2 regions of the Paenibacillus gansuensis genome follow, and region 2 is predicted to be linked to the other one. Evidence: riboswitches for the same ligand, from Rfam matches in the RefSeq annotation. Region 2 holds a riboswitch; the other holds the start of a gene.
The links. A riboswitch is a leader RNA that binds a small molecule or an ion and turns the genes downstream of it on or off. The one in region 2 is predicted to bind thiamine pyrophosphate.
Positions count from the first base shown of each region.

Region 1: another riboswitch for thiamine pyrophosphate. It lies ahead of ACFSUF_RS07885 (ABC transporter substrate-binding protein); the one in region 2 lies ahead of thiC (phosphomethylpyrimidine synthase ThiC).

Region 1 covers NZ_JBHUME010000007.1:19,864-24,308, forward strand. Annotated here, with positions in the region: gene ACFSUF_RS07870 (ATP-binding cassette domain-containing protein) at 1-212, opposite strand, end outside; gene asd (archaetidylserine decarboxylase) at 443-1,231, opposite strand; gene ACFSUF_RS07880 (hypothetical protein) at 1,475-1,705, opposite strand; TPP riboswitch at 1,928-2,037, shown strand; gene ACFSUF_RS07885 (ABC transporter substrate-binding protein) at 2,156-3,169, shown strand; gene ACFSUF_RS07890 (thiamine-binding protein) at 3,198-3,488, shown strand; gene ACFSUF_RS07895 (ABC transporter permease) at 3,490-4,269, shown strand; gene ACFSUF_RS07900 (ABC transporter ATP-binding protein) at 4,262-4,445, shown strand, end outside.
Region 2 covers NZ_JBHUME010000002.1:309,988-314,432, forward strand. Annotated here, with positions in the region: gene thiO (glycine oxidase ThiO) at 1-502, opposite strand, end outside; gene ACFSUF_RS01650 (thiamine phosphate synthase) at 499-1,305, opposite strand; gene thiC (phosphomethylpyrimidine synthase ThiC) at 1,302-3,035, opposite strand; TPP riboswitch at 3,219-3,331, opposite strand; gene ACFSUF_RS01660 (ArsR/SmtB family transcription factor) at 3,573-3,908, shown strand; gene ACFSUF_RS01665 (SRPBCC domain-containing protein) at 3,973-4,445, shown strand, end outside.

The DNA.
Region 1 (4,445 bases), on a different contig from region 2:
TCGAGCCAGCCGGCCTTCGAAATATCCTTCCCTTCATAAATGTATTGCCCCTCGTCCCAAGCTTCACGGAGTGCAAGGCACTTTAAAAAGGTAGTTTTACCGCTCCCGCTGGCGCCTAACACCGCAACGAATTCACCTTCATTAATTTCAAGGCTGATTTTGGTAAGTATCGGCTGATGCTGGATCTCTTTCGTCAAGTTACGGATTATCATCGAATCATTCTCCCTCGGAACCAAAACGGTTACGCTTACAGTTTAGATGTACTCATTATAGCATGTACCGACCGGGTTGGGACAACCGGGCCGCCTATTCGTGAAGAGATGCCCTGAATGCGTATGCGGATAGTTTCTTTCACAACTGATCCGTCGGAGATGCGGCAGAGTGGGACTCGCCGGAAAAAAAACAAACGGCCCTAAGGCCGTTCTCCCATCCGACAATTCAGTTAGTCAGCAAGCAGTAAACCTAGTGCCTCACCCATATTCACTCTGCTTCCTACCTTGAGATCTTCCCTTGGGGCAAACGTATCGTCTTCCATCAATAACACGACGGTTGATCCGAACTGGAAGTAGGCTAATTCCTGGCCCTTGTGTAATGATTTCACAGTCTCATCGGTAAATTTAATGCTGCTGACGTTCATGGCACCGACCTTGACTACCGCTACTTCGCCGCCTGCATGCCGGATATACGAGATCAGCCTCTCATTGCGGCTCAGCACCCGGGGCATGTGCCTCAGGCCGAAATCATTCACCGGATATACTTTGCCGGGAATGTGTTCCGTTTCTACGATCTCGCCGCCAACCGGCGTATGGATCCGATGATAATCCGTCGGGCTCAGGTAAAGCACATAGTAGAAGCCGTGCTTGTAGTTTTCTTGTCTAGGTGAGTAGTGGAGCAGCTCTTCGAGCGTATAATCCTGCCCCTTCACATTCAGGATCGTACCGTCCTGAATGGCTCCCATTCCGGTAATCAGCGCGTCGACCGGGCTGACCAATGCGGATGTATCTTCAGTAATCGGCCGGAGTCCCGGCTTCAGACGGCGCGTAAAAAATTCATTCAGCGATTGATATTCATGGACGGCTTTCTCCGCGTCTTCCAGGCGGATACCGTAAATTTTAGCGAAGCGGGGAATCAGTTTCCGGCTGGCACGCGAGGCGGCAAATGAACCGGTGATTCTGGAAATAAACTTGCGCGAAGAGAGTTCGGTTAACATTCGCATTGCAGATTTCATCATGGTCTTCGTTCACCTGTTCCTTCTCTTTCAATCCATCTATTTACTTACCACATGAAAATGCATAAATATAAGGGGTTTGACCTCTACAGAGGTTTATCTCATCTTGACATAATTTCAGGGACAAATCAATGGATACCGTGCCGGAAAGCATCCGCCCGCAGACCTGAAAACCATGGCAAGGCAAAGAAAAAAAGGCCTGCATAGGCCTTCATTCTTAGCAGCATATTTCTATGGAACTACTATCTAAGAGGCATGGCGCGGATGAGAACGGCTCTGCGGTTTCTCATATTCTCTGCACGAAAGGCAGGCAGCAGCATTGACGTTAATCGGATACGAGGACCCGGAAAACTTGGTGCACTGGATGGGAGCTTTGGATTCGGGATCAGTAGAGATGAGAGTACAATAGCTGCAGGGAGAAATTAATTCAGTCGTCACTTTCAGCAAATCGGATTTAATCTGCTTCAATACGTCCATGAACACGCTCCTGACCTAAATGAAAATGAGGTCTGTCGTCCATCTCCTAATATTTTCTATATATTTCTAAATTATAATGTAACACAAAAGTTTGGTATTGGTAACTGTTTGTTAGTAGAATGTCAGATTTCTACAATGAAGTTTTTGTAAATGAGAATATACTTTACTCTTAGCACGGGATTGACGGGTACACCGTTTCATTGTATCCTTGTAACGAACTGAATATGGAAATACGGGAGCTCGATGAAGTCGGGCTGAGAGTGCGGCCGCCTGCCGCTGACCGTCAATCTGAACTGGATAATGCCAGCGGAGAGAATTTCACGGTACACCGCCGTTTGGCGTACCGTCCTATTAGACCGCAGATGGAGATCCTTGGGGTCTTTTTTGTTGTCTGAGCGGGCGAATCTCTCATTTCCATGATCAACAAACATATATGGGGAGATGAAGGTTATGAACAAATGGATGCGGCAAACATCTGCAATTCTCGTGGCTGCAGCTTTGCTGCTTGCGGGATGCGGCACAGCGAAGAAAGAGGAGACGGGCAATGCTGCGGCTCCGGCTAAGCTTACCGATGTAAAAGTGGTGCTCGACTGGACGCCTAACACGAATCACACCGGACTCTATGCGGCCCGGGACTTAGGTTACTATAAAGAGCTGGGATTAAATGTGGAGATCATTCAGCCGGGCCAGAGCGGCGCCGATCAGATGGTTGCCACGGGCAGCGCAGACTTCGGGGTAAGCTATCAGGAAGGCGTGACGCTGGCGCGGATGCAGAATGTGCCCATCGTTTCGCTGGCGGCTGTCATACAGCATAACACCTCAGGCTTTGCCGCTCCGGCTGCGCTGAACATCAAGACGCCGAAGGATTTTGAAGGCAAAACTTACGGAGGCTGGGGTTCTCCAGCAGAAGAAGCGGTGATCGACTCTTTGATGCGCACGGAGAATGCCGATGTGAAGAAAGTAAAAATCGTGAACGCGGGCGATGCTGACTTTTTTACCATGACCAAGAAAGATATAGATTTTGCCTGGATCTATTATGCATGGACCGGTGTGGAAGCGGAGCTCCGCGGAGAAAAGATCGATATGGTTTATTTGAACAAGTATTCGAAGAAACTGGATTACTATACACCGGTTCTCATCACAAACGAGAAGCATGTCAAAGAACAGTCCGAACTTGTCAAAACATTTATGGCGGCGACCGCGAAGGGATATCAGTATGCGATAGATCATCCTTCCGAGGCTGCCGAGCTGCTGATCAAGGCCGTTCCGGATTTGAACGCGGACCTTGTCCGGGCTTCCCAGAAATGGCTGAGCCCGAAATATCAGGACGACGCTCCCCGATGGGGCGAGCAGAAGCTGGAAGTGTGGAAGGGCTATGCGGAATGGATGTATGAGAACAAGCTGATGGAGAAGCAGCTTGATGCGGAATCCGCGTTTACCAATGACTTCTTGCCTTCAAAATAATAGATAACTTAAGGAGATGAATCCTACTATGGCTACTACGCTGTTAAGTATACAAATCATACCGAGCGTTCCCGGGGGCGGCGACGTGATTCCTTATGTGGACCGTGCGATTGAAATCATTCAGCGTTCCGGCGTAAAGCATCAGGTGAATGCGCTGGAAACGACGATGGAAGGCGAACTTCCGCAGCTGCTGGACATTGTAAAGGACATGAACGATGCGATGGTGGAAGCAGAATGTCCGAGCATCATTTCGCAGATCAAAATCCTGCATAAGCCGGACGGAGCATCCATGGACAAGTTGACGGAGAAATACAGATAACATGAACGGACACCGCAATCGGCCTTTATGGTCCGCCCTGGCCGGGATCGCCGCATTTCTGCTGATCTGGCAGGCGGCGACCTCGGTCTTTGCCATATCGGAGTGGCTGCTCCCCAGTCCTTGGCAGGTCGCCAAGGAGGCGTTCGTCTCGGCGGACCGCGTGTGGATGCACAGCCAATCTACAGCGATGCTGGCGGCAGGCGGCTTTGCCTTGAGTGTCGCAATGGGACTTCTCTGCGCCGTGCTGCTGCATCTGTTTCCCCTGCTCAGGGAACTGGCACAGCCCTTTCTCATCTTATCCCAAAGTGTGCCGAGCATTGTGCTTGCCCCATTGCTTGTGCTGTGGCTGGGTTTCGGCATAATGCCAAAGCTGGTCATTATTGTGCTGGTCTGCTTCTTTCCGGTATTGATCGCCGCCCTTGGCGGGTTCGCTCAGGCTGACCGGACTATGCTGCAGTATCTGCAGATGATCGGAAGTTCGAGATTGCAGATTTTCCGCAAGCTGGAGTTTCCCGGCGCCCTTCCCGCCCTATTCTCAGGTCTGCGGATTTCGGCAACCTATAGCATTACAGGAGCGGTGATCGCGGAGTGGCTTGGCGCGGAAAAAGGGATCGGGGTATATATGACGCTGGCCTCCTCTTCGTACCGGGCGGACCGGGTATTCGTGGCGATCGGCGTCATTGTGGCCTTAAGCTTGTTGTTATTCGGCCTGGTTCAAGTGCTGGAACGTTATTTGATACCGTGGAACCGGAAAGGCGGAAGGGGGAAAGTTCATGAGTAAGCTGGAAGTGAACGGAATTACACTGACGTTTCCGGCGGAAGCCGGGGCTTCCGGCTGGAGGAGGAGATTCCGCCCCAATAGAAAAAGGGAAGTATCTCCGCCTCCTGTCCTTAAGAATCTGACCCTGCAGGTAGAGGATGGGGAGTTCGTGTCTGTAATCGGGCCTTCGGGCAGCG
Region 2 (4,445 bases):
CGTAAGCACGGGTAAGCTCCGGTGCGGAAACTTGACCATCCGATGGCAGGTAAAGTGCTCCCAAGAGCGACCGGGACAATCGGGGTTCCATCGTAAGCACTTCTTCTGGTTCCAGCCATTCCGCCCGCTCTCCCTCGTTCCTCTGAAACGCTGCACCGGCAAGTAAGGTTTCCCTTGTTTCCCCATCAAAAGCAGGCTTCAGCATCCCCTCGTTCACATAACCAACGGAGATCCCGCTTAGTGCTTCCAACTCCTCCACCAATGCGGGAAACATCGCACGGCTTCTTCTTGCCAGCGGGAACAGCGGTCCGCCGTGCAGCATTTCGCCCTGCGCCCCAAGCATACCGGCAGCTGCTCCGGAAGCTTCTCCCCCCACCGAACCGCCATCGATTACGATCACTTTCAATCCGCGTTTCGCCGCATAAAAAGCAGCCGAACAGCCGATGACTCCGCCTCCCACGATAATAAGATCAGCCGCTCTTTCATTGGTTTCACCGCTCATGCCGGCATCCACCTACCCGCGCTCACTTCATCAAGCGCCGCCCGATAGTCTGCAGCAGCCGCCGCCGGATCGGCCGCGCCCCAGATGCCGGACATGACGGCGATCCCCGCCGCCCCGGCATCCAGCAGCTCCGCCGCATGCTCCGGCGCGATGCCGCCTATCGCGATGACCGGCACGCTCGCCCGCTGCGCGGCTTCGCAGAGCTCCCGCAGTCCCCGCCCCGGCTGCCCGGGCTTAGACTGCGTCGCATATACGTGCCCGTAGAGCACGTAATCCGCTCCTAGAGCCGCCGCTTCCGCGGCTTCCTCCGGGCGGTGCACCGACCGCCCGATCCGCAGCCCCGGGAAGCGTTCGCGCACCTGCACCGCACTAATGCTGCGGTGCCCTAACTGCACGCCGCCCGCCTGCATGGCCCAGGCCACGTCGGCGCGGCCGTTCACGATGATCTTGGCGGCAGGCACGCCCGCCGCGATCATCAAACCCGCAAGCTCGCACAGCATAGCTGCGCCCGCTTGCGGTTCCCGCAGGTGGATCGCCGTCACGTCTCCGGCGATCTCTGCGGCAATACGAATCAGCCGATCCCACGGCTGCTTCCCGTCGGACACCACATGCAACTCCGCAAGGCCGGATGTGGACCTAGGTGTTGCCTCCGCTTCCAACCTCGTTTCTCCCCGTTCCTGCGAGTCCTTCTTCCGCAAGTCTCGTTCCTGCAAGTCCGGTCCCTTCAAGTGCTGTTCCCGCGAATCACTTTCCTGCGAGTCCCCCTCCGCCTCCCTGCTGCTTAACCAGACCACCCCGCTCACCCCCGGCTCCCCGTATACTCTTCCGCCTTCTCCCGCATACCGCGCTCGAAGGCCTCGCCGTCCTCCAATCCGTGCTGCTTTGCATACTCCCTGATATCCTGCGTAATTCGCATCGAACAAAACTTAGGCCCGCACATCGAGCAAAAATGCGCCGTCTTCGCACCTTCGGCAGGCAGCGTCTCGTCGTGATAGGACATCGCGCGTTCCGGATCGAGCGACAAGTTGAACTGGTCGCGCCAGCGGAATTCGAACCGCGCTTTAGACAGCGCGTCGTCCCGTTCCTGCGCTCCCGGATGGCCTTTGGCCAAATCAGCGGCGTGTGCGGCGATCTTGTAAGTGACGACGCCTTCCCTTACATCCTCTTTGTTCGGCAGACCCAGATGCTCTTTCGGGGTGACATAGCACAGCATGGAAGTTCCGAAGGAACCGATCATCGCAGCGCCGATGGCCGAAGTGATATGATCGTAGCCCGGCGCGATGTCGGTCGTCAGCGGGCCCAGCGTGTAAAACGGGGCTTCCTTGCAGATGTCCGCCTGCAGGTCCATATTCTCCTTGATTTTGTGCATCGGGACATGGCCCGGCCCCTCCACCATCAGCTGGACGTCGTGCCGCCAGGCGATGTCCGTCAACTCCCCCAGCGTCTGCAGCTCCGCGAACTGCGCCTCGTCATTGGCATCGGCGATCGATCCCGGCCGCAGCCCGTCACCTAACGAGAATGCGATATCGTAAGCTTTCATAATTTCGCAGATTTCCTCAAAATGCGTATACAAAAAATTCTCCTTATGATGAGCCAGGCACCAGGACGCCATGATCGAACCGCCGCGGGACACGATGCCCGTCAAGCGCTTGGCCGTCATCGGTATGTACCGCAGAAGGACACCCGCATGAATCGTAAAATAATCCACACCCTGCTCCGCCTGCTCAATCAGCGTGTCCCGGTAAATTTCCCAAGTCAGCTCTTCCGCCTTCCCGCCTACCTTTTCCAGAGCCTGATACAACGGAACCGTCCCTACAGGAACAGGGCTGTTCCGGAGAATCCACTCGCGGGTAGTATGTATGTTCCGCCCCGTCGACAAATCCATAATGGTGTCCGCGCCCCAGCGGACCGCCCAGGTCATCTTCTCCACTTCCTCCTCGATCGAAGAGGTGACGGCGGAATTTCCGATATTCGCATTGATTTTCACCAAAAAGTGCTTCCCAATCACCATCGGCTCGCTCTCCGGGTGATTCACGTTGTTCGGCAGAATCGCCCGTCCTCTGGCAATTTCGCTGCGGACAAATTCAGGATCGACCTGCTCCCGGATCGCGGCAAACTCCATTTCCGGCGTAATGATCCCGCGTCGGGCATAATGTATTTGAGTGACGTTCCCCCCCGCCTTGGCCCTGAATGGCCTCCTTCTGTTCGAAGGAAACACATCCGCCGCATCCCCTACTTTGCCTGCCGCAAGCCCATTGTCTTCCGGTTTCACTGTACGGCCTTCATACTCTTCTACATCCCCGCGGGACCGGATCCATTCATACCTGCCTGCCGGCAAGCCTTTGCGAATGTCCGCTTGATACGCATCATCCGTGTAGGGGCCGCTCGTATCATATACTCGAACAGGCAAGTTCTCCTCTTCTGCATCAGCCAGCCGGGTCGGGCTCAGCCGAATCTCCCTCATCGGCACCCGAACTGTCTCCGTTTCCCCTTCCACATACACTTTCCGGCTTGCCGGAAACGGCTGAATCAGCCTATTATTCTCTCCGCTCCCGCCGATTACCGCTTCTTCTCCCTTTTTGGACACAGCAAAAAACCTCCTTCTCATGATTCCGCACATGCATGCGGACGGTACATAGATAGAGGTCCACCCTTGGTTTCGATCAACGCAACAAAACAGAAAAAGACCGCAAGCATAAACAAGCGGTCCCGTAGTCACGTTCTCTAGGCTTCATTCCTCCGCTGGCATTATCCAGTTCAGGTATAACGGTCGAGCGCCGTATCAGCACTCCTCTCAGCCCGGTTCTCCGAGCCCCCGTGAAACATATTCAATTCATCCCAAGAATACAGGAACAGAGAAAATTTGTAAACTGTCTTTTGAAAAATAGGCCTAATTCACTGTTTCCCCAAACGTCCTACGTATCTAGCGACTTCCTTAATTTAGCGGGGCCATGCGGAAAACAGACGACCGGATGAATTACGAAATGGGATTAGCGGAAAAAACAACCAAATATTCCTTGACAGGAATATTCCCTTTAATGTATATTTGTATCAGAGAGGAGCAGTTGCTATGGGCGTGAAATTAACAACTTTGAGCGCACTCGCCGAGCCCAACCGGTATCAGATCGTTGAATTGCTTCGGGAGGGGCCTCTGACCGTAGGCGAAATTGCCGAACGTCTGGGGCTGCAGCAACCGCAGGTTTCCAAACATCTTCGCGTACTGAATGAATCCGGGTTGGTGGAAGTGCAGCCCAGTGCAAATAAGCGATTTTATAAGCTGAGCCCGAAACCGTTCCTGGAGATGGAAGAATGGATCACTTCGTTCCGCAGCCTTTGGGAGGACCGGTTCAACCGGCTGGACGATTATTTGCGCGAATTGCAAGGAAAGAATGGGGACTCGAAATAAAGGCCTTCGGTCCAGTGTCCCCGGAATTTGCATTCATCTACTACTTTATTGGAGGTAATGAACAATGTCCCAAGCAAATGCAGCAAATCAAATGGTGTCCCGTGTGGAAGGCAATGATCTGATTCTGGAGCGTGTATTTGACGCCCCCCGTGAACTGGTGTTTCAGGCTTTCTCGAAAGAAGAACATCTGAAGCATTGGTGGGGACCTCGAGGATGGATTCTCAGCGTATGCCGCGTGGACTTCCGTCCCGGCGGAACCTGGCACTATTGCATGAAGTGTATGGATGAGAATCAGGGGGATTTCTACGGCATGGAATCTTGGGGTATTGCAACTTACCACGAAATCGACGAACCGAACAGAATCGTTTATTCCGATTCTTTCTCCGATGCCGATGGAAACATTGTGGAAGGGATGCCTACATCCATCACGACCATGGAACTTCTTGACGAGAACGGTCAAACGAAACTTGTAAGCAGAACCCGCTACAATACGCCGGAAGAACTGAAAGCCGTGATGGATATGGGTATGCTGCAAGG